3 regions of the uncultured Merdimmobilis sp. genome follow, and region 1 is predicted to be linked to each of the others. Evidence: riboswitches for the same ligand, from Rfam matches in the RefSeq annotation. Region 1 holds a riboswitch; each other region holds the start of a gene.
What was found. A riboswitch is a leader RNA that binds a small molecule or an ion and turns the genes downstream of it on or off. The one in region 1 is predicted to bind thiamine pyrophosphate.

Region 1 (4,988 bases):
GTGCAGCCGGTTCCATGGGTGTTGGGGTTGTCCACTTTGCGGCCGGGGAACCAAATGGGGCAGTCCTCATAATAGAGGAGGTCGTCGGCCCGGTATTCCTGGTGGCCTCCCTTGATGAGGATGGCCCCCCGGCAGAAGAGGGCGATCTGTTCCGCCGCCCGCTCCATATCCCCATTGGATTGAATCGGTATCCCGGAAAGGCATTCCGCCTCGGGGATGTTGGGGGTGATCACATCCGCCAGGGGCAGAAGGCGGGTCTTGAGGGCCTCCACCGCATCCTCATTGAGGAGGCGCCCCCCGCTGGTGGAGACCATCACCGGGTCCACCACGATGTTCTTTGCCTCATATTCCTCCAGCTTGTCGGCGATGGCGGCGATGATCTGGGCGTTTGCCACCATGCCGACCTTCACCGCGTCCGGGCGGATATCTTGGAACACGCAGTCGATCTGCTGGGCCACAAAGTCTTTGTCCGCCTCCAGCACCCCATACACCCCGGTGGTGTTCTGGGCTGTCAGGGCGGTGATAGCTGTCATGGCGTACATGCCGTGGGCGGCGATGGTTTTGATGTCGGCCTGGATGCCTGCGCCGCCGCTGCAATCCGACCCTGCGATGGAAAGCACTTTATACATACTGCTACAACCTCTTTTCTATTCTGGGGGGAGCTGTTCTCCCCCATGCTGCAAATCCAGAAGCTCCTCCAGGCTTTGGAGGAAACGGTCGCTGTATTCTTCTGCCTCCGCCCGGCGGGGGGCGCCCCAAGGGTCGGCGACGCCGACGGTGCGGCAGCCGGCCTCTTTTGCGGTTTTCAAGGCGTGGGGAGCGTCTTCAAACACCGCCGTCTCCCCGGGGAGGCAGCCCAACAGCTCCACTGCCCGGCGGTAGAAGGCCGGGTCGGTTTTGGGGAAGCCCAATGTCTCACAGGTGTACACCCCTCGGAAGAAGTCCAAAATCCCCAGCCTTTCCAGCAAGCGCCGGGCCAGGCCCTCATCCAATGCGGTGCCCACAGCCATGGGATATCCCGCCGCCTTGCACCGCCGCAGCAGTTCTGATGCACCGGGCTTGAGATCCACCCGAGTGAGGTAGGTGTCCTCTGCCATCTGGGTCACGGCGGCGATGACCTCCCCCACCGTCATGGAGAGACCGTATTCCCGGATCATATATTCGGCGGACTGGGTGAAGCTCATCTCCTCAAACTTCCCCACCAGCCCCTCTTCCGGGGTCTTGCCCTGGGCGATGAGAAAATCCCGGCCGATGTTCTTCCACACCCAGTTGGAATCCACCAAGGTGCCGTCCAGATCGAAGAGCAGCCCCTGAATCATCGGGCCACCATCTGGTCGGAAAGGGCCCGAAGCTCTTCTGCGGCGGCCCGGGGATCGTCCTGGGCAAAGATGGCCGAGACCACCGCCACGCCGTCCACCCCGCATCCGGAGAGCTCCAGCAGGTTTCCGGCGTTTATGCCGCCGATGGCCACCACCGGGATGTCAACCGCCTCGGCCACCGCCTGTAGCTCCTCCCGGCTCAAAGCCCGGGTGTCCTTTTTGGTGGTGGTGGCAAAGGCCGCCCCGGTGCCGATGTAGTCCGCCCCGTCAGCCTGGGCTTTTTTCGCCTGTTCCGGGGTCTTGCAGGAGACGCCTATAATCTTATCCGGGCCCAGCAGCTGCCGGGCTTTCGCCGCGGCCATGTCCTCCTGGCCCACATGGACACCGTCGGCGTTTACCGCAAGGGCAACCTCCACATTGTCGTTGATGACAAAGGGCACATGGTACCGGCTGGTGACCTGCTTCACCTCTTTGGCCAGGGCGATAAACGCCTCCTGGTCCAATTCTTTTTCCCGCAGCTGGACAAAGGTCGCCCCGCCCAGAATGGCCTCCTCCACCATTTGGACAAGGGAGCGGCCGCGCAGCCAGCTGCTATCGGTCACGGCGTACAGCCGCATAGCGTATTTGGTGGTATTCAATGTTGGTTCCTCCCATCCACTGTTGATCATCGAGCAAACTCATGGCGTCCATGAGGTAGGTGCGGAAGCTCCCGGTGCCTTCCCCCTCCCGGAGGCGGGCAGCGGCAATCTCTCCACACAGCCCCATGGATGAAACTGCACCGGCCGCCGCCATGGCAGGCTTGTCCGGGCAGGCTGCCAAAAATGCCCCGCACACCGCCGAAAGCATGCAGCCAGAACCGGTGATGCGGGAGAGCATGGGGTGCCCACCCCGGATCACATAGGCCCCTTCCCCGTCGGCCACCAGGTCGATGACCCCGGTGATGGCCACTGCCGCCCCGGTCTGGGCCCAGAGCTGCTGGGCCAGGGCAATCCCCTCCGGGATGGTCTCCTCGGTGACGGCGTCCAGTGCCCCGGCATCCACCCCTTTGCCCTGGGAGCGGATGTTCAAAAGGGCCTTGACCTCCGAGATATTCCCCCGGATGAGGGAGAACTGCACCTCCCGAAAAAGCTGTTCCGCTGCCCCCCGGCGGAAGGGGGAAGCCCCCACCCCCACCGGGTCCAGCACCACCGGATGGCCCAGTTGATTGGCCTGTTTCCCGGCGGCAGCCATAGCTGGTAGAGTCCCGGCGTGGGGGGTGCCCAGGTTGAGGACCAAGGCATCGCACCCGGCGGTGATGGCCGCGGCCTCGGCCAGGTCATCGGCCATGATGGGGGAACCCCCGCAAGCCAGCAGCATGTTGGCGCAATCCCCCGCGGTGACATAGTTGGTGATGCAGTGCACCAGGGGATTTTTCCCCCGCACCCTGTGAATCAGTGCTTCCATTGGTCTCTCCCCCCTATTGCGCGGCATAGGACATGTCCCAAAACCGCATCTCATGCTGGCTGGACACCCGGAAGATGCCGGCCAGTTCCTCTTTGCGCTCCCGGGAGTACCCGTCGCATAGCTGGTCGGCAAAGGCGGCCCAGCGGCTGCATTTTTCCGCGTACCGTTCCGAGGCGTAATCTGCCAGCCAATCCCCATATGGGCTCTGTGTGAGGACGTCCGGGCTGCGCTTCACCACCTCCTTTGCGATGTAAAGGTAGCTGAGCATGCAGGGCAGCACCGCCATCAGCGCCTCGGCCAGGCCCCGGCTCGCCATCTCCAGCATAAAGTCGGTGTAGGCTTTGTTCTCCGGCAGGGGCGCTATCTCGTCCACACGGTCGGGGTCGATGCCGTAGCGCCGCAGGTATTTGACCCGGGTGAACGACTCGTCGTTGATCACCACCGAGAGCACGTCGTAAAACAGCTGCATCTCCCGCAGGGTTTCGGCGCGGTACATGGCCAGGGCGAACACCCGGGCGTATTCCTTTAAATAGATACTGTCCTGAACCATATAGGTCTCAAACTGCTTGGGGGTCAGCGTCCCCTCCTCCGCCCCCTTGACAAAGGGGTGGACAAGGTAGCCCTCCCACAGGTCTCTACTGCCCGCTATGGCTTGTTCCATCATCTTCACGGCGATTCCTCCTTGTGTTGTCCCCGGAAAACGGCCAAACAAAAAGGGGATGCGCAGGTGCATCCCCTAGACTGGCGTTGGCGATTCCTACGTTGGCATTATCCAAATCAGGTTCCGGGTCGAGGCCGCAGTTGGCCTCCTCTCAGCCCGCAGGCGCGAGCTCCCCGTTTGTATTGTTCCGGATCATCCGGATTTCTGCTACCAGTATACCACCAAAGGCTGGGGAGCGTCAATTTTTGGGGCGTATTTTTCCAGATTTTCCACTTCAAGAGGAAAATTTCCAACAAATTCATAAAAACCCCTCTTTTTTCACATCCAGGGGATTTTTCCGCGGGAGGATTTTATGCTATAATGGTCGCAGAGCGATTATTGGTGAAAAACACTTCCCGCCGCTAAGCGGCACCTGATTTTTTCCAGTTTGTGTGAACTCTATGCTGGAACAAATCGCGGCGTGATAATTCTATCGAGGGGGAAAGCCCACCTGCCGCACCACAAGGTTGTGATTCTTCGGGCTTGCCCTTGGAAGGCGGCGCCGGGCTTTTTCCGGCCCCCACAAAAAAGCCCCCAAAGCGATTATTCGAATGTCAGCCCCGTCCACATGGGCGGCGGCTTGGATTTGACCAAAGGAGAATTTTGATGGAAGAACAGTATTTGAAGTATGTACCGGTCTTTAAGGCGCTGTCTGACGAGACCCGGCTGCAAATTTTGGACATGCTGTCCAGCAAGGAGATGTGCGCCTGCAAGATTTTGGCGCCCTTCCACATCAGCCAGCCCACCCTCTCCTACCACATGCGCATCCTGATGGAAAGCGGCCTGGTCACCAGCCGCAAGGAGGGTCCCTGGGTCTACTACCGGATGGACCCCCGCCGGATGGAAGAGGTTCAGCAGTTTTTAGCCGCCCTCGCAAAAGACAAGGAATAGCCCCTTTTCTCCTGTGGGCTTCTGCGCGGGAAACGGGGAAAAACTCCAGGCGGCTTTCGCTTTTGTGGCGGGGCCGCCTTTGCTGTCCCTGCCAATACCGGTTATCTGCGAAAAAACGGCCCTTTCTCTCAAAAAGTTGCACAAATAATCTTGCAACCAAAGAGGATTCCCGGTATACTAGAAGAAGGATTTCATGTTAAATTTATAACAATAAAAGCATTTTATGCAGAGGAAGGAAGTACACCATGGAAATTTCTGTTTGCATCGGCAGCTCCTGCCATCTCAAAGGCTCTTACGACATCATCAACCTGCTCAAAGAACAGATCGCCAAGCACCATCTGGAGGACAAAGTGGTCCTGAGCGCCTCCTTCTGCCTGGGCTGCTGCAGCGCCGACGGCGTCTCGATGAAGGTCGGCGACCAGGTGCTCACCGGCGTCACCGCCGCCAACTTCCAGGGCATCTTTGACAAGCACGTGCTGGAGGCGCTGAACTGATATGGAATCCATCGCGGAGATCATCATCCGCTGCACCCCCCACGCCATCTTGGCCATGGATACCAACCTGGCCATCCTACAGGTCAACGACGCCTTCTGCCAGCTGTTCGGCCAGCCCAGCTCCAGCGAGCTCACCGGCAA
Region 2 (6,808 bases), on a different contig from region 1:
AAGGGGAAGGAGATCGCTTCCTCCTCATCCAGTTCCTCTTCCAAGACAGCTGGTGCCAAGGTGTCTAGCAGTTCCCCGAAAGCCGTTGTAAAGGCCTCTTCCCCTTCCACTAGCTCCTCCCGAAGTTCTTCCAAAACCGGGAGTTCCCCCGCTGCTGCGCCAGCTGCCACCCAACAGATTATCCTGGAAGAAGAGGCGTCCGCCCCGTCCCGGTCGGGTTTCTACTTGGCGGCGGCTGTCTACCTCTCCGCAGCTGCGGCGGGGCTCCTCCTCTTCTGGGAGAAAAAATCCCGCTCCACAGGGGAAGAAAAAGATTCGGACAACCCCTCCTGACAAAGAGAAAGCCTCCCAAAATAGGGAGGCTTTTTTGCATGTGAGTGGACAATTACCGGCCGAATACCTCGGCAATTTTGGGCATTAGTTCGCTGCTGGGGATGTGCTGAGGACACACATTCTCACAGCGTCTGCACTTGCGGCAATCAATGGCAGAGACTTCCGGGGTAGCGGTGGCATACAGCGTTTTGGCCCTCTCCATAGTGGACTGGCTGGTTGCGTTGTAGGCTTGGTAAATAGCGGGGATATTTAGGCCAAAGGGGCAGGGCATGCAATAGCTGCACCGGGTGCAGGGCACCAGGATAGAGGAATCGTAGACCTCTTTGGCATGGGCCAGCATAGCGACCTCTTTTTCGCTGAGCATGCCGACACTGGAGCGGGACGCATAGGTGAGGTTATCCTCCACCTGCTGCATCTCCCCCATACCGCTGAGCAGCAAAGAGACCTCAGGCTGGTTCCACAGGTAATCCAGAGCCCATTCCACTGGGGATTTTTCGGGGGAGAGGGCATTTTTCAGCGCATCAGAAGGTGCGGCCAGAGCCCCGCCAAGCAGCGGCTCCATAATCACTACGCCCAGCCCTTTGCCGGCGGCATAGTGGAGGCCTTCCAGCCCAGCCTGGTAGTCGGTGTTGATGTAATTGAACTGAATCTGGCAGAAATCCCACTGGTCAAAGCTGTCCACAATGGTTTTAAACAACTCCAAGTCGTCGTGGAAGGAGAACCCCATAAACCGGATTTTCCCGGCGTCCCGGGCCTTTTTCATCTTATCCAGCAGGTTGAACTTTTTCACCGTCTCCCATTTCTTTTTGTCCAAGGCGTGCAGGAGGTAAAAGTCCACATGGTCGGTGTTCAGCTTTTGCAGCTGCTCGTCCAGGATGCGGTCGAAATCCCCTTCCGCCTCAATCAGGACAACAGGGCTCTTGGTGGCCAAATACACCTTTTCCCGGTAGCCATCGGCCAAGGCTTTTCCCACCAGGGTTTCACTGGTCCGGCCGTGGTAAGGGTAAGCGGTATCCACATAGTTGACGCCGCTGTCAATGGCGTGACGGATCAGCCGGATGGCTTCTTTTTCATCAATATTGGCACTCAGAGGGACTCCGTCGGTGGTGGGCAGACGCATGGTGCCAAATCCCAGGGCGGAAATTTCAACCCCGGTATTTCCAAATTTGCGGTAATTCATAAACTGTCACCCTTCTTTCCTGTTTCTACAACTGCTTTCCTGGCCCCATCCGGCGATGGAAAGGGCTTAGACATATAGATAAAGGACAATATGCCTCCTTTATTTTACTCCTAAACGAAAAGTTTGACAAGTGTAATTTTCCAGCCAGTTCCGCCACAGGATTGCCCCTTCCGGAGAAAGAGAAAAGCCCCCGCTGTGGCGGAGGGCTCTTCCCTGTTGAATCAGAATTGGAAGTAGAATGGGGTTATTGATTGTTTTTTAGCCACTGGATGGCTGCATTGGCGTAGACCGCCGAGCCGATGGGGAACGCGCTTTCGTCGAACAGGACATTGGGGTTATGGGCGGGGAACACCTTCTCCGGGTCGGAGGGCATGGCGCCCAGGCGCAGGAAGATGCCGGGGACCTTTTCGGTGACCAGGGAGAAATCCTCCGATCCCATACCGCCGGGAAGCTCCTGGACTTTGTCCTCGCCCAGCAGGTCGCGGGTGTAGCCGACGATCTCATCCATCAAGTCGTTGTCATTCTCCAAGGGGGCGACGCCAAAGGGGTATTCCACCTCGCAGTCGCAGCGGAACGCCGACGCCACCGCTTTGGCTACCTCCACCAGGCGCTGTTTCATAAAAGTGCGGACCTTGCTGGATTTGGTTCGGATGGTGCCCATGATCATCGCCTCATCGGGGATGACGTTCTCCTTGAGCCCGCTCTGGAAGGCGCCGATAGTCATAGTGGCGGTGTCCGCCGCGTCGATCTCCCGAGCCAGAATTTCCTGGAGGGCGATGACGATGTGGGAGCCGGCGGTGATGGGGTCGATGGCGGTGTGGGGGTTGGCCCCATGGCCGCCTTTTCCTTTGACGGTGATGACAAATTTATCCGCCGAGCCGTGAGAGCCGCCTTTGGTAAAGCCCACAAATCCGGCTGGCTGGGTGACGCTGCTGATATGGATGGCCACAGCTGCGTCCACATGGGGATTTTCCAGCACGCCGGCATCAATCATCGCTTTGGCGCCGGCAAGAATCTCCTCTGCAGGCTGGAACATCAATTTAACGGTGCCGCACAACTCGTTTTCCCGATCTTTGAGGAGTTTTGCCGCACCCAGCAACATGGCAGCATGGGTGTCATGGCCGCAGGTATGGGCGGCTTCCGGGTTCTGGGAGGCAAAGGGAAGGCCGGTTTTTTCCGGCATGCGCAGGGCGTCGGTATCGGCTCGGAGCAGGATTGTCTTGCCTGGCTTGCCCACCGTGGCTACAACGCCGCTCTTGCAGATTTCCTTGGGTTCATATCCCATTTCGGTCAGGCGGTCCATGATATATCGAGTCGTCTGGGGCAGATCATTCCCCAGCTCTGGGTTCTGATGGATCGTCCGTCTGTCCTTGACGATAGTCTCTTCGATTGCTTTTGCACTTTTCAGCAGGTCATTCATTGGATTTCCGCCTTTCAGTCGTTGTGACTCTGTAATTCAGTGATCTCTCACTGTTTTACAGTTTAAAGCTTTTAATGGCTAAAGTCAAGAGATTCCCCCACCTCTTCAAATCTTTTGGATATTGTCCCAGAAAACCCTGTATTTCCACCATGGTTTCTGGTCTTTTTCTCCAAACAAGCCCGGTATTCCAGCTTTTTGGGGGATTCCCTTCCCGATCTTTCCTTTGTCATGAGGCGCGTCTATCTGCTACAATGGGGGCAGTGTGTGGCCCACGATAAGGTTCCCTCCCTGTGGGCCGCCAAGATTTTTTCAAAAGGAGTGCCCCTTTGTGGAAGTAAAAAACAAACACAAACCTTATTTGCTGCTTGCGGCGGGAATCACCTTGGCTGTCCTGCTCATCACTGGGGGTTTTTCCCTGTACCGAAGCTTTTTGCCGGGGGAAGCCCCTTCCTCCAGCACCTCCCAAGAAGAGTCATCGGAAAGCGAGAACCAAGAAAGCCTGGAGGAAGAATCCTCCTCTCAGGTAACCTCCCCTGCCCCTGGACAAGCCTCTGTGTGGGATTCCGCCGCCACCTACCAAAAGGGGGATCGGGTCCTCTACGGCGGCGTTCTTTACCAGGCCAAATGGTGGAATACAGGCGAACAGCCTGGCAAAGGGGATGGCAACCCCTGGGAAACGGTGGAAAGTCCAAGCTCCACTCCAATGCCCCCTTCCAGTTCCAGTGCAGCCCCTCCCTCCTCCTCGGCACCAGCATCCTCCTCCAGCGCGTCTTCTTCTTCCCTTCCCCCTGCCGGCTCCCCTTCGGTTGGCACACAAGGGTTTAAAGTAGTGGCTTATTATCCCTCCTGGAAGCCTAGCAGCATGGAAAAAATCCAGCACGACGTGGTGACCCACCTGATCTATGCTTTCGCCATCCCCACCAAGGAGGGGACCCTTCTCCCTTTGGAAAATGCCTATGCTGCCCAATCCCTCATCGAGGCCGCCCACCAAAAGGGGAACAAGGTCCTTCTGGGGGTGGGGGGCTGGAGTTACCAGGGCAACACCCTCCAATCGGTGTTTGAACAGGCCACCGCCACCGACGAAAAGCTCTACCGGCTAGGGGATGCCATCCTGACCATGTGCGACCAATACGGCTTCGACGGGGTGGACATGGACTGGGAACATCCCAACGTCTCAAATGGCAGCTCCAAACGGTATGAAAAACTGATGCTCTATTTAAGCGAGAAGCTCCACGCCAAGGGCAAGCTGCTGACTGCGGCGGTGCTGGGCGGCGTCTCCCCCGAGGGTACCGTCTACCGGGACGCCACCCTCGCCCACACCGATAAGGTGCTTTCCTGCGTGGACTGGATCAATGTCATGGCCTATGATGGCGGCGACGGGGAGCGGCATTCCAGCTACTCCCTCGCTGTGGCCAGCGCCACCTATTGGAAGGAGACCAGGGGTGTGCCCGCCAACAAGGTAGTACTGGGGATGCCCTTCTATGGCCGTCCTTCCTGGGCCACTTACAGCGCCATCCTGGCCGCCGACCCAGATGCCTATGGGAAGGATGTCACCACCATTAACGGGGTGGAAGTCCATTACAACGGGATTCCCACCATCCAAGACAAAACCTATTACGCAAAAAAACACCTGGGCGGGGTGATGGTCTGGGAGGTGACCCAGGACACCGCCGACCGGGAGAAGAGCCTGCTCACCGCCATTGGGGAGGCGTTGACCTGGTGATTTTCTGCCTGGTTGACAATTTCTCCCTTTTGGAGTATTCTAGTTTCGACAATAAAACCGCAAGGGGTGCTGATTTTCGGCTGAGAGCGGGCTTATGGCCTGTAACCCTGAACCTGATCCGGATAATGCCGGCGGAGGGATGCTGCACAATGCTGTGGGGGCCTGCCCCCAACAGATGCTGTATGATAAGACCGCTTGGCTTTCCGGCTGGGCGGTCTTTTGATTGTACAGCAAAAAGGAGCGAGATTTTATGCCAAACGCAAGCGTAGCTATCCAAGTTGTTCCCAAAGTCATGGACGACGCCGAGACCATCCGCATTGTGGATGAGGTCATCGCCTACATCAAATCCACCGGCCTCACCACCTTTGTCGGCCCCTTTGAGACCGCCATTGAGGGGGACTACGACCAATTGATGGAGATCGTCAAAAACTGCCAGCTCATCGCCGCCAAGGCGGGCGCCCCCGCGGTCAGCACCTATGTGCGGATCTCCTACCGGCCGGAAGGCGGTGTGTTGACCATTGACCAAAAAGTCACCAAGCACCATCAATAAGGCCGCTCCCGGAGTGCTGATCGCCCTTCTTTTGGCCGTGTGGCAGGGGCTGTCCAGCCTGGGAGTGGTCCCCAAGTACATGCTGCCCTCCCCCGCTGATGTGGTCAAGGCCTTTTTTGCCGATTTTCCCCTTCTGGTCAGCCACTCCCAGACCACCCTGGCCGAGGCCGCCCTCGGTCTCTCCTGCGCCATCTTCCTGGCCTTTGTGGTCGCCTTCTTTATGGACCGCTACTCCCTGCTGCGGCGAGCGGTTTATCCCCTCTTAGTGGTGAGCCAGACGGTTCCCACCGTTGCCATCGCCCCCCTGCTCATCCTTTGGCTGGGGTATGGCATCGCCCCCAAGGTGGTGCTCATTGTCATCACCTGCTTTTTCCCCATGGCCATCGGATTGCTGGAGGGGTTTTCCTCCGCCGATCCGGACACCATCAACCTGATGCGGGCTATGGGCAGCACCCAGAACCAGATTTTCCGGTACGTCAAGTTCCCCTCTGCCCTGCGGCAGTTCTTTGCCAGCCTGAAAATCGCCGCCTCCTACTCGGTGGTGGGGGCGGTCATCTCCGAATGGCTGGGCGGCATGGAGGGCCTGGGGGTCTACATGACCCGGGTCAAAAAATCCTATTCCTTTGACAAAATGTTCGCGGTGATCTTTTTGATCTCCGCCATCAGCCTTCTGCTGATGAAGGCCATCGACCTGCTGCAAAAGAAGGCCACGCCTTGGGACAACCTGCGCCAGCAGGAACAAGAATTATAAGGAGAATTGTATATGAAACGGATACTTGCAGCCATCCTTGCGGCTGGGCTGGCCCTTTCCCTCACCGCCTGCGGCGGGAACGGCAATTCCAGTTCCTCCGGCGAGGGGGAATCCCTCAAAGAGATCACCTTCTGCCTGGATTGGACCCCCAACACCAACCACACCGGCCTCTACGCCGCCCAGGCCCTGGGCTATTATGAGGAAGCCGGCCTGAAGGTGGAGTTTGTCCAGCCCCCGGAAGATGGAGCTCCCGCCCTGGTGGCCTCGGGCAAAGCCCAGTTCGGCATCAACGCCCAGGACACTATCGCCCCCGCCCTCATCGGCGACGCCGCCCTGCCGGTCACCGCAGTGGCGGCCATTGTCCAGCACAACACCAGCGGCATCCTCACCCTGAGCGGAAAAGGGGTTGACCGTCCCAAAGGGCTGGAAGGCCGCACCTACGCCACCTGGCAGAACCCAGTGGAACAGGCCATGATGCGGTACTGCGTGGAAAAAGACGGCGGGGATTTCTCCAAGGTCAACCTGGTGCCCAGCACCCCCACGGATGTCCTCACCAGCTTGCAGACCAACGTGGACTCCATCTGGGTGTTCTACGGCTGGGATGGCATCGCCGCGGAAGTGAAGGGCATCGATATGGATTACTGGGCATTTTCCGACATTGAGCCCACCTTTGACTACTACACCCCAGTGATCCTGGCGAACAACGCCTTCCTCCAAGAGGACCCCGAGACGGCAAAAGCGTTCCTGGCCGCCACCCGCAAAGGGTATGAATACGCCATCGCCAACCCCAGGGAAGCTGCCGACTTCCTGCTGGCAGCCAGCCCAGAGCTGGACAAAGATCTGGTTTACGC
Region 3 (6,808 bases), on a different contig from region 1:
CTCCGGCGGGTCAAAGGTGCCCTCTTCCCGGATCAACTCGATCAGCTTCCGCTTTTTGCCCACCAGATACCGGTAGACCGCTTGGGCAGCCCAGTATTTCCCCTTGGGGCCGCCGTAGAGCTTATGGTCTTCTATCATATTGTACACACAGTAGAGGCAAAAGTCCAGAAGGCCGGGCACAACCACCTCAGCGCCCTCGCTGTGGAGGAAGTCCTCCAGGTTGTTATTGCCCAAAGGGGAGTACTTGACGTAGATTTCCCCAACAACCCCCACCCGGATTTTCTGCTTCCCAGCCTTGGGGATGGCGGCAAAATCCCGGAGGATCTGGGTGCAGTAGGGTCTCATTCTGCCCCAGTTCAGCACCTTTTTGCCCCGGAAGAATTCGCTCATCACTTCGATCCACCGGTTGACGGTGCGGTCGGTCTCCCCCTCTTCCACCTCATAAGGGCGGCACTGGTTGGCAAGGAGCATGATTAAATCCCCCAGGATCACCGCGTACATCAGCTTTTCATAGTCGGAGACCGAGAGAGTAAAGCCAGGGTTTTTCTCCAATCCGCCGATGTTCAGGGAGATCACCGGGATGTAGCCGAAGCCGCTTTTTTGCAGGGCTTTGCGCAGCAGGTGGATGTAGTTGGACGCCCGGCAGCCGCCGCCGGTCTGGGTGATCAGCAGAGCGACTTTGTCCAGATCATACTCCCCGCTTTTCAGGGCGTCGATCATCTGGCCGATGACCAACAAGGCGGGGTAACAAGTGTCGTTGTGGACGTTCTTCAGACCTTCGTCCACCACGCTGCGGCCGGCATTCTCCAGTATCTTTACCTTATAGCCCTTCTGTTCCAGGATGTTGGCCATAAACCGGAAGTGGATGGGCAGCATGGTGGGAATTAGAATGGTGTGGGTTTTCTTCATCTCTTGGGTGAAGACCACCCTCTCCTCCTTAAGGGCGCCTGCGCATTGGCTACAGGGCCGTGTGCATTGCTCCATGGATCAGTTCTCCCCTTTCTCCCGGGCGCGGCGGCGTTCCTCCATGGCCTCCAGAAGGCTTCGGATGCGAATTTTTACCGCCCCAAGGTTGTTAATTTCATCAATTTTCAACTCAGTGTATAATTTCCCCGCCGATTCCAAGATGTCCCGCACCTCGTCGGTGGTGATGGCGTCGATGCCGCAGCCAAAGGAGACCAGCTGCACCAGCTCCATATCCGGCTGGGTGGCCACATACTGGGCAGCGGAGTACATCCGGGCGTGGTAGGTCCACTGGTTCAGAACCCGGACCCTCTGGGGCGCGGCCAATTCAAAGATGCTGTCCTCGGTGAGGACGGTCACCCCTAGGCCGCTGATCAGCCGGTCGATGCCGTGGTTGACCTCTGGGTCCACATGGTAAGGCCGGCCGGCCAGCACGATAATTTTGCCCCCGCGGGCGCGGGTCTCAGCGATGGCTTTCTCCGCCTCCAGCCGCAGGTCATCATGCCAGCGGTAATAAACCTGGTACGCCTGCTCTGCCGCCTGTTTGACCTCTCTTTTGGTCAGGTCAGCCACGTATTGGCGCAGATAGGTATATATTTCCCGCACAAAAGATTTTGGGTCATCGGTAGACAAATAGGGGTACAGATACCGCACCTGGGAAAGCTTTTGCAGGTTGGCGTGAAGCAGTTCTGGGTAATAGGCCACTACAGGGCAGTTGTAGTGGTTGTCCCCCCGCTTCTCATCGAAGTTGTAGGTGAGGCTGGGGTAAAAGATGGTGGGCACCCCTTGTTCCAGCAGGTACTCCATATGGCCGTGCATCAGCTTGGCCGGGTAGCAGACGGTATCGGATGGGATGGTGTACCGCCCCTTGGCGAACAGCTCCACGGTAGAAGGCGGTGATACCACCACTTCAAACCCCAGCTGGGTAAAGAAGGTATGCCAGAAGGGGAGGTTTTCATACATATTCATCCCCAGAGCCAAACCGATTTTGCCCCGCGGGCCGGGTTTTCCTTGGGCGGAGAGGTCCACCAGCCGCTTCAGTTTAAACTGGTACAGGTTGGGGGCGCTCTCCTTGGGGCGGCTGCCCAGCGGGCGCTCGCACCGGTTGCCGGAGATGTATTTTCCCCCGCCGGCAAAGGAATTCACCGTCAAATTGCAGCGGTTGGGGCAGAGGCCGCAGACTGCCGGTTTAGCGGTATGGGTGAAATCCTCCAGCTCCTGAAGGGAGAGGAGGCTCGACTGGGATAGGTTCATCTCCCGGGCGCTGAGGGCGGCCCCATAAGCGCCCATCAGCCCGGCGATGACCGGGCGGGTGACGTTGGCCCCCAGCTCCCGCTCAAAGGCCCGGAGCACCGCGTCGTTGTAAAAGGTGCCCCCCTGGACCACCACATTGTGTCCCAGCTCGCTGGCACTGGTGGCCCGTATGACCTTGTACACCGCATTTTTCACCACGCTGATGGAGAGCCCGGCGGAGATATCCTCCACTGTGGCCCCATCTTTCTGGGCCTGCTTGACCGAGGAGTTCATAAACACCGTACAGCGGGAACCCAAATCCACTGGGTACTTGGCGAAGAGGCCCTTTTGGGCGAATTCCTCGGTGGAGTAGCCCATGGATTTGGCAAAAGTCTCAATGAAAGAGCCGCACCCGGAGGAACAAGCTTCATTGAGCATGATGCTGTCGATGGCGTTGGAACGCACCTTGAAGCATTTGATATCCTGGCCGCCGATGTCCAAAATAAAATCCACCTGCGGGTCAAAGAACCGGGCCGCCCGGAAGTGGGCCACCGTTTCCACAATGCCGGCGTCGGCGTGGAAGGCGTTTTGAATCAATTCCTCCCCGTAACCGGTAGTCACCACCCCACGGATGGCCACCCGGTCCCCGCAGAGCCGGCGGACCTCGGTCAATTGCCGGCGAACCAGCTCCACCGGGTTGCCCTGGTTGGAACTGTAGTACTGGTATAAAATTTCCGCCTCCTGGCCGATGAGCACCAGCTTGGTGGTGGTGCTTCCACAGTCAATGCCCAGGTAAGCAGATCCCTCATAGCTGGATAGATCCCGCTCCTCCACCGTGGCAGAGCTGTGGCGGCGGGAGAATTCTTCGTATTCTCCCCGGTTTTGAAAAAGCGGCTCCAGATACCGGCCGCTGTGGCTCTCCTCTGAAGCGCTCTTTATCCGTTCCATCACTTGAGAGAGGGTGGTCTCCGGGGCATTTTCATCGGCGTAAACCGCAGTGCCGATGGCCACGGCGTACTGGCTCCACTCGGGGAAAAAGGCGTGGTCAGCATCCAGTTTCAACGTCTCCTGGAACCGTTCCCGCAGGCCCTTCAAAAAGTAAAGCGGCCCCCCGAGGAAGACCACCTTCCCCTCGATGGGGCGGCCCTGGGCCAAGCCGGTGATGGTCTGATTGACCACCGCCTGGAAGATGCTGGCGGCCAGATCCTCCTTGCGGGCCCCTTGGTTGAGAAGGGGCTGGATGTCGGTTTTAGCAAACACCCCGCACCGGGAGGCAATGGGGTAGATCCGGGTGTGCTGCAAGCTCAATTCATCCAGTTCATCGGTGGTGACATTTAATAAAGTCGCCATCTGGTCGATAAACGCGCCGGTGCCGCCAGCACAGCTGCCGTTCATCCGCTCCTCTACCCCGCCGGTGAGGAAGAGGATCTTGGCGTCCTCTCCCCCCAGCTCAATGACCGCATCCGCATCTATACCGAAGTAACGGATGGCCTGTCCGGTGGCAAACACCTCCTGGATAAACTGCATTCCAATCAGTTTTGCCACCCCAAACCCCGCAGAGCCTGACACTGCCGCGTGAAGAGGCTGGTCTCCCACCACCTGGCGGGCGGCCTCCAGCAATTCCGCCGTTTTCTGCCGCACCTGCGAAAAATGGCGTTCATAACGCCGCCATAAAATAGCATCCCCATCCATGATCACCACTTTGACCGTGGTGGAACCGATGTCAATTCCCAGTTTAAGGCCCATAGCCGACCCTCCAATTACAGAACACTTCATCTTTTCACTATGTCAAATACTCACAAATAATTTAGACCGTTTTTGGGAAAATTCTGGTTTTTTTGTGTTATTTCAACATTTTCTATGTGCCCCCATTATACTAATTAAAAAGGAATAGTCAAGAACAGCATGTAACCGATATTTGTCCAAAGTATAAAGATTCTGTTAATTTTTTGCCGTATTTCGACTTTTTTTGCCCATTTCTGTAACAGTTGGTTACATTTTTTCCGTTTTCCCTTGACAAGGTCAGCACAACTGGATATCCTAAATAGGAACAATTGCATCCGGGGAGCTTGCGCAGCAGGCTGAGAGGAGACGTAATGCCGTCTCGACCCGCTAACCTGATACGGATAATGCCGGCGGAGGGAGCTTTGATCGTGATTTTCTGCCGCCATTCCGCTATTGGGATCGGCGGCTTTCTCTTTACCTCCCGGCATTTTCAAAAAGGGGGACTTTTTATGCAGCATTCTGTCAAAAAGCTGGCCACTGCCGGCCTGCTGACCGCCCTGGGGGTGGTCTGTTCCGCGTTCTACATCCCGGTGGGGGCATCTAAGTGCTTCCCCATTCAACATGCGGTCAATGTGCTGGGAGGTGTCATCCTTGGCCCGGGATATGCCGTTGCCATGGCCTTTGCCACCTCGCTGATCCGAAACCTGATGGGCACCGGGAGCTTGCTTGCCTTCCCCGGCAGCATGGTGGGGGCCCTGCTGTGCGGTCTCCTCTACCAGAGAACCCATAAGATGTGGGCCGCCTTCCTGGGGGAGACGGTGGGCACCGGCATCCTGGGCGGCCTGCTCTGTTACCCAGTGGCCACCCTGCTCCTCGGCAAAGAGGCTGCCCTTTTTGCCTATGTGCTCCCCTTCTTGATCAGCTCGGTGGGCGGCGCTCTTCTATCAGTGGCCTTCCTCACCGCCTTAGATCGGACCAAGGCCCTCGACCAGGTGAAACACAGCTTAGGGGTGTAACCTTTCCTCAAAGAAAAGCGTAGGCATTCCCACACAATATCCTTTTCCACAAAGAAACGGCATAGCTTTAAGCTATGCCGTTTCTTCAAATATTCAAATCTGTTTGAGAGGGCCGCCCAGGGTCAGCCCCTTTTTCAGCATCTGCTAGTTGCTGTGGCGATCCAGCCACTGGATGGCACAGTGGGCTAGAGCAGCAGTACCCAGGTGGAAGCAGTCCTCGTTGAACAGGACATTGGGGTTGTGGCCGCGGCGCACTTGGGCCGGGTCCTCCACCTCAGCGCCCAGGTACAGGAAGGTGGCGGGCACCATCTGGGTGACCAGGGCAAAGTCCTCAGAGCCCATCTCCGGCTCCCGGGTGCAGAGCTTGTCGGCAGGGACCAAATCCCCCAGGTAACCGACGATCTCCCGGGTGAATTCCCCGTCGTTGATCAGCGGGCAGACGCCGGAAGTGAACTCCACTTTGGCCTCGGCCCGGAACTTTTTGGCAGTGTCCTCACACAGCTCCACTGTGCGCTGTTTGATAAAGTTGCGCACATCGTTGTTGAAGGTGCGGATAGAACCCCGCAACACAGCAGATTCCGGCAGGATGTTTCCAGCGTCGCCGGCCTGGAAGGCTCCGATGGTCAGAACGCAGGGCTCCAAGGGGTTGACCTCCCGGCTCACCAACTCCTGGAGGGTGAGGACGACATGGGCGCCAATGTTGACCGGGTCCACCGCAGCGTGGGGATAGGCGCCGTGGCCGCCTTTGCCCTTGATGGTGATGGTGAACATGTCAGCCGACGCGCCGGAAGGGCCTTCCTTATAGGAGATCATGCCGCAGGGCAGGCCAGAAGAGGCGATGTGGGTAGCCAGGGCCGCATCCACGTGGGGATTCTCCATAACGCCGGCATCAATCATCGCCTGGGCGCCGGTGAAAATCTCCTCCGCGGGCTGGAACATCAGCTTGACGGTGCCCTTCAGCTCCTTCTCATGCTCCTTGAGGATTTTTGCCGCACCCAGCAGCATAGCGGTGTGGGTATCATGGCCGCAGGTGTGGGCATAGCTGTTGCAGGAGCGGAATTCCAGGTCGGTGTCCTCCTCCATGGGGAGGGCATCCATATCGCCCCGCAGCAGAAACACCTTTCCAGGGTTGCCCACTGTGGCGACGATGCCGCCCTTGCAGATTTCCTTGGGCTCATAGCCCATTTCGGTCAGTTTTTCCATGACGAATTTTGTGGTGTTGGGCAGTTCATCCCGGATTTCCGGGTGCTGGTGCAGGTAACGCCGGTTGGCGATGATCTCGCTCTCCAACTCTTTGGCTCTTTGTAAAATCGGATTCATACTAGTACCACCTTTCCCATTGTTGTCCAAAATCTTCTGATTCCATTATAGCTTTTTTGGTGGTTCCGGTCAAAATGTAAAATGCATAAATTCTTGCATAACATTTGCACATATCCGCTATTTCTCCGGTGACTTTCCCGGAATTGGGGGAGAGAACTCTCCGTTTTCCCCAAATCCAACTCTGCTGTGAAGGATTGCTTTCATTTTCCATCCCATTGAAACTGGGTCAGATCCACCCGGTTATCTGGGCCGACTGCGACTCCCTCGGCCTCCAGGCGGCCCTGTTGGACGCCTGGGCCACCAAATGCCGGGGCGGGGGACAGCTCCCCTCTGCGATTGAGCACCCGGTGGCAGGGGACTTCAAAATAGGGGCAGCGGCGCATCGCCTCCCCCACTGCCCTGGCGGCTCGGGGACTGCCTGCCAGGAAGGCGACCTGCCCGTAGGTAGCCACCTTTCCCGGCGGAATCCGCTCTACGATCTGGTACACGCGGGTAAAAAATCCCTCTTCCACAACCAATTCCTCCAAAAAACAGGACGGGAATTCTCCCCC

Region 2: linked by a shared signal. The riboswitch ahead of RDQ42_RS09160 (thiamine-binding protein) and the one ahead of tenA (thiaminase II) in region 1 are both predicted to bind thiamine pyrophosphate.
Region 3: linked by a shared signal. The riboswitch ahead of thiW (energy coupling factor transporter S component ThiW) and the one ahead of tenA (thiaminase II) in region 1 are both predicted to bind thiamine pyrophosphate.

What each region holds. Positions count from the first base shown of each region.
Region 1 is NZ_CABRJC010000018.1:28-5,015, reverse strand. Features, by position in the region: gene thiD (bifunctional hydroxymethylpyrimidine kinase/phosphomethylpyrimidine kinase) at 1-629, opposite strand, end outside; gene RDQ42_RS08440 (HAD family phosphatase) at 648-1,319, opposite strand; gene thiE (thiamine phosphate synthase) at 1,316-1,957, opposite strand; gene thiM (hydroxyethylthiazole kinase) at 1,911-2,762, opposite strand; gene tenA (thiaminase II) at 2,776-3,426, opposite strand; TPP riboswitch at 3,501-3,609, opposite strand; gene RDQ42_RS08420 (helix-turn-helix transcriptional regulator) at 4,069-4,353, shown strand; gene RDQ42_RS08415 ((2Fe-2S) ferredoxin domain-containing protein) at 4,599-4,847, shown strand; partial or broken gene RDQ42_RS10005 (PAS domain-containing protein) at 4,849-4,988, shown strand, end outside.
Region 2 is NZ_CABRJC010000022.1:14,345-21,152, forward strand. Features, by position in the region: gene RDQ42_RS09140 (hypothetical protein) at 1-333, shown strand, start outside; gene RDQ42_RS09145 (aldo/keto reductase) at 386-1,513, opposite strand; gene RDQ42_RS09150 (M20 family metallopeptidase) at 1,758-2,933, opposite strand; gene RDQ42_RS09155 (glycosyl hydrolase family 18 protein) at 3,262-4,656, shown strand; TPP riboswitch at 4,709-4,813, shown strand; gene RDQ42_RS09160 (thiamine-binding protein) at 4,907-5,206, shown strand; gene RDQ42_RS09165 (ABC transporter permease) at 5,175-5,957, shown strand; gene RDQ42_RS09170 (ABC transporter substrate-binding protein) at 5,970-6,808, shown strand, end outside.
Region 3 is NZ_CABRJC010000002.1:247,878-254,685, reverse strand. Features, by position in the region: gene RDQ42_RS10000 (2-hydroxyacyl-CoA dehydratase) at 1-984, opposite strand, end outside; gene RDQ42_RS02580 (acyl-CoA dehydratase activase) at 988-3,942, opposite strand; TPP riboswitch at 4,248-4,357, shown strand; gene thiW (energy coupling factor transporter S component ThiW) at 4,431-4,937, shown strand; gene RDQ42_RS02570 (M20 family metallopeptidase) at 5,082-6,257, opposite strand; gene RDQ42_RS02565 (MGMT family protein) at 6,458-6,769, opposite strand.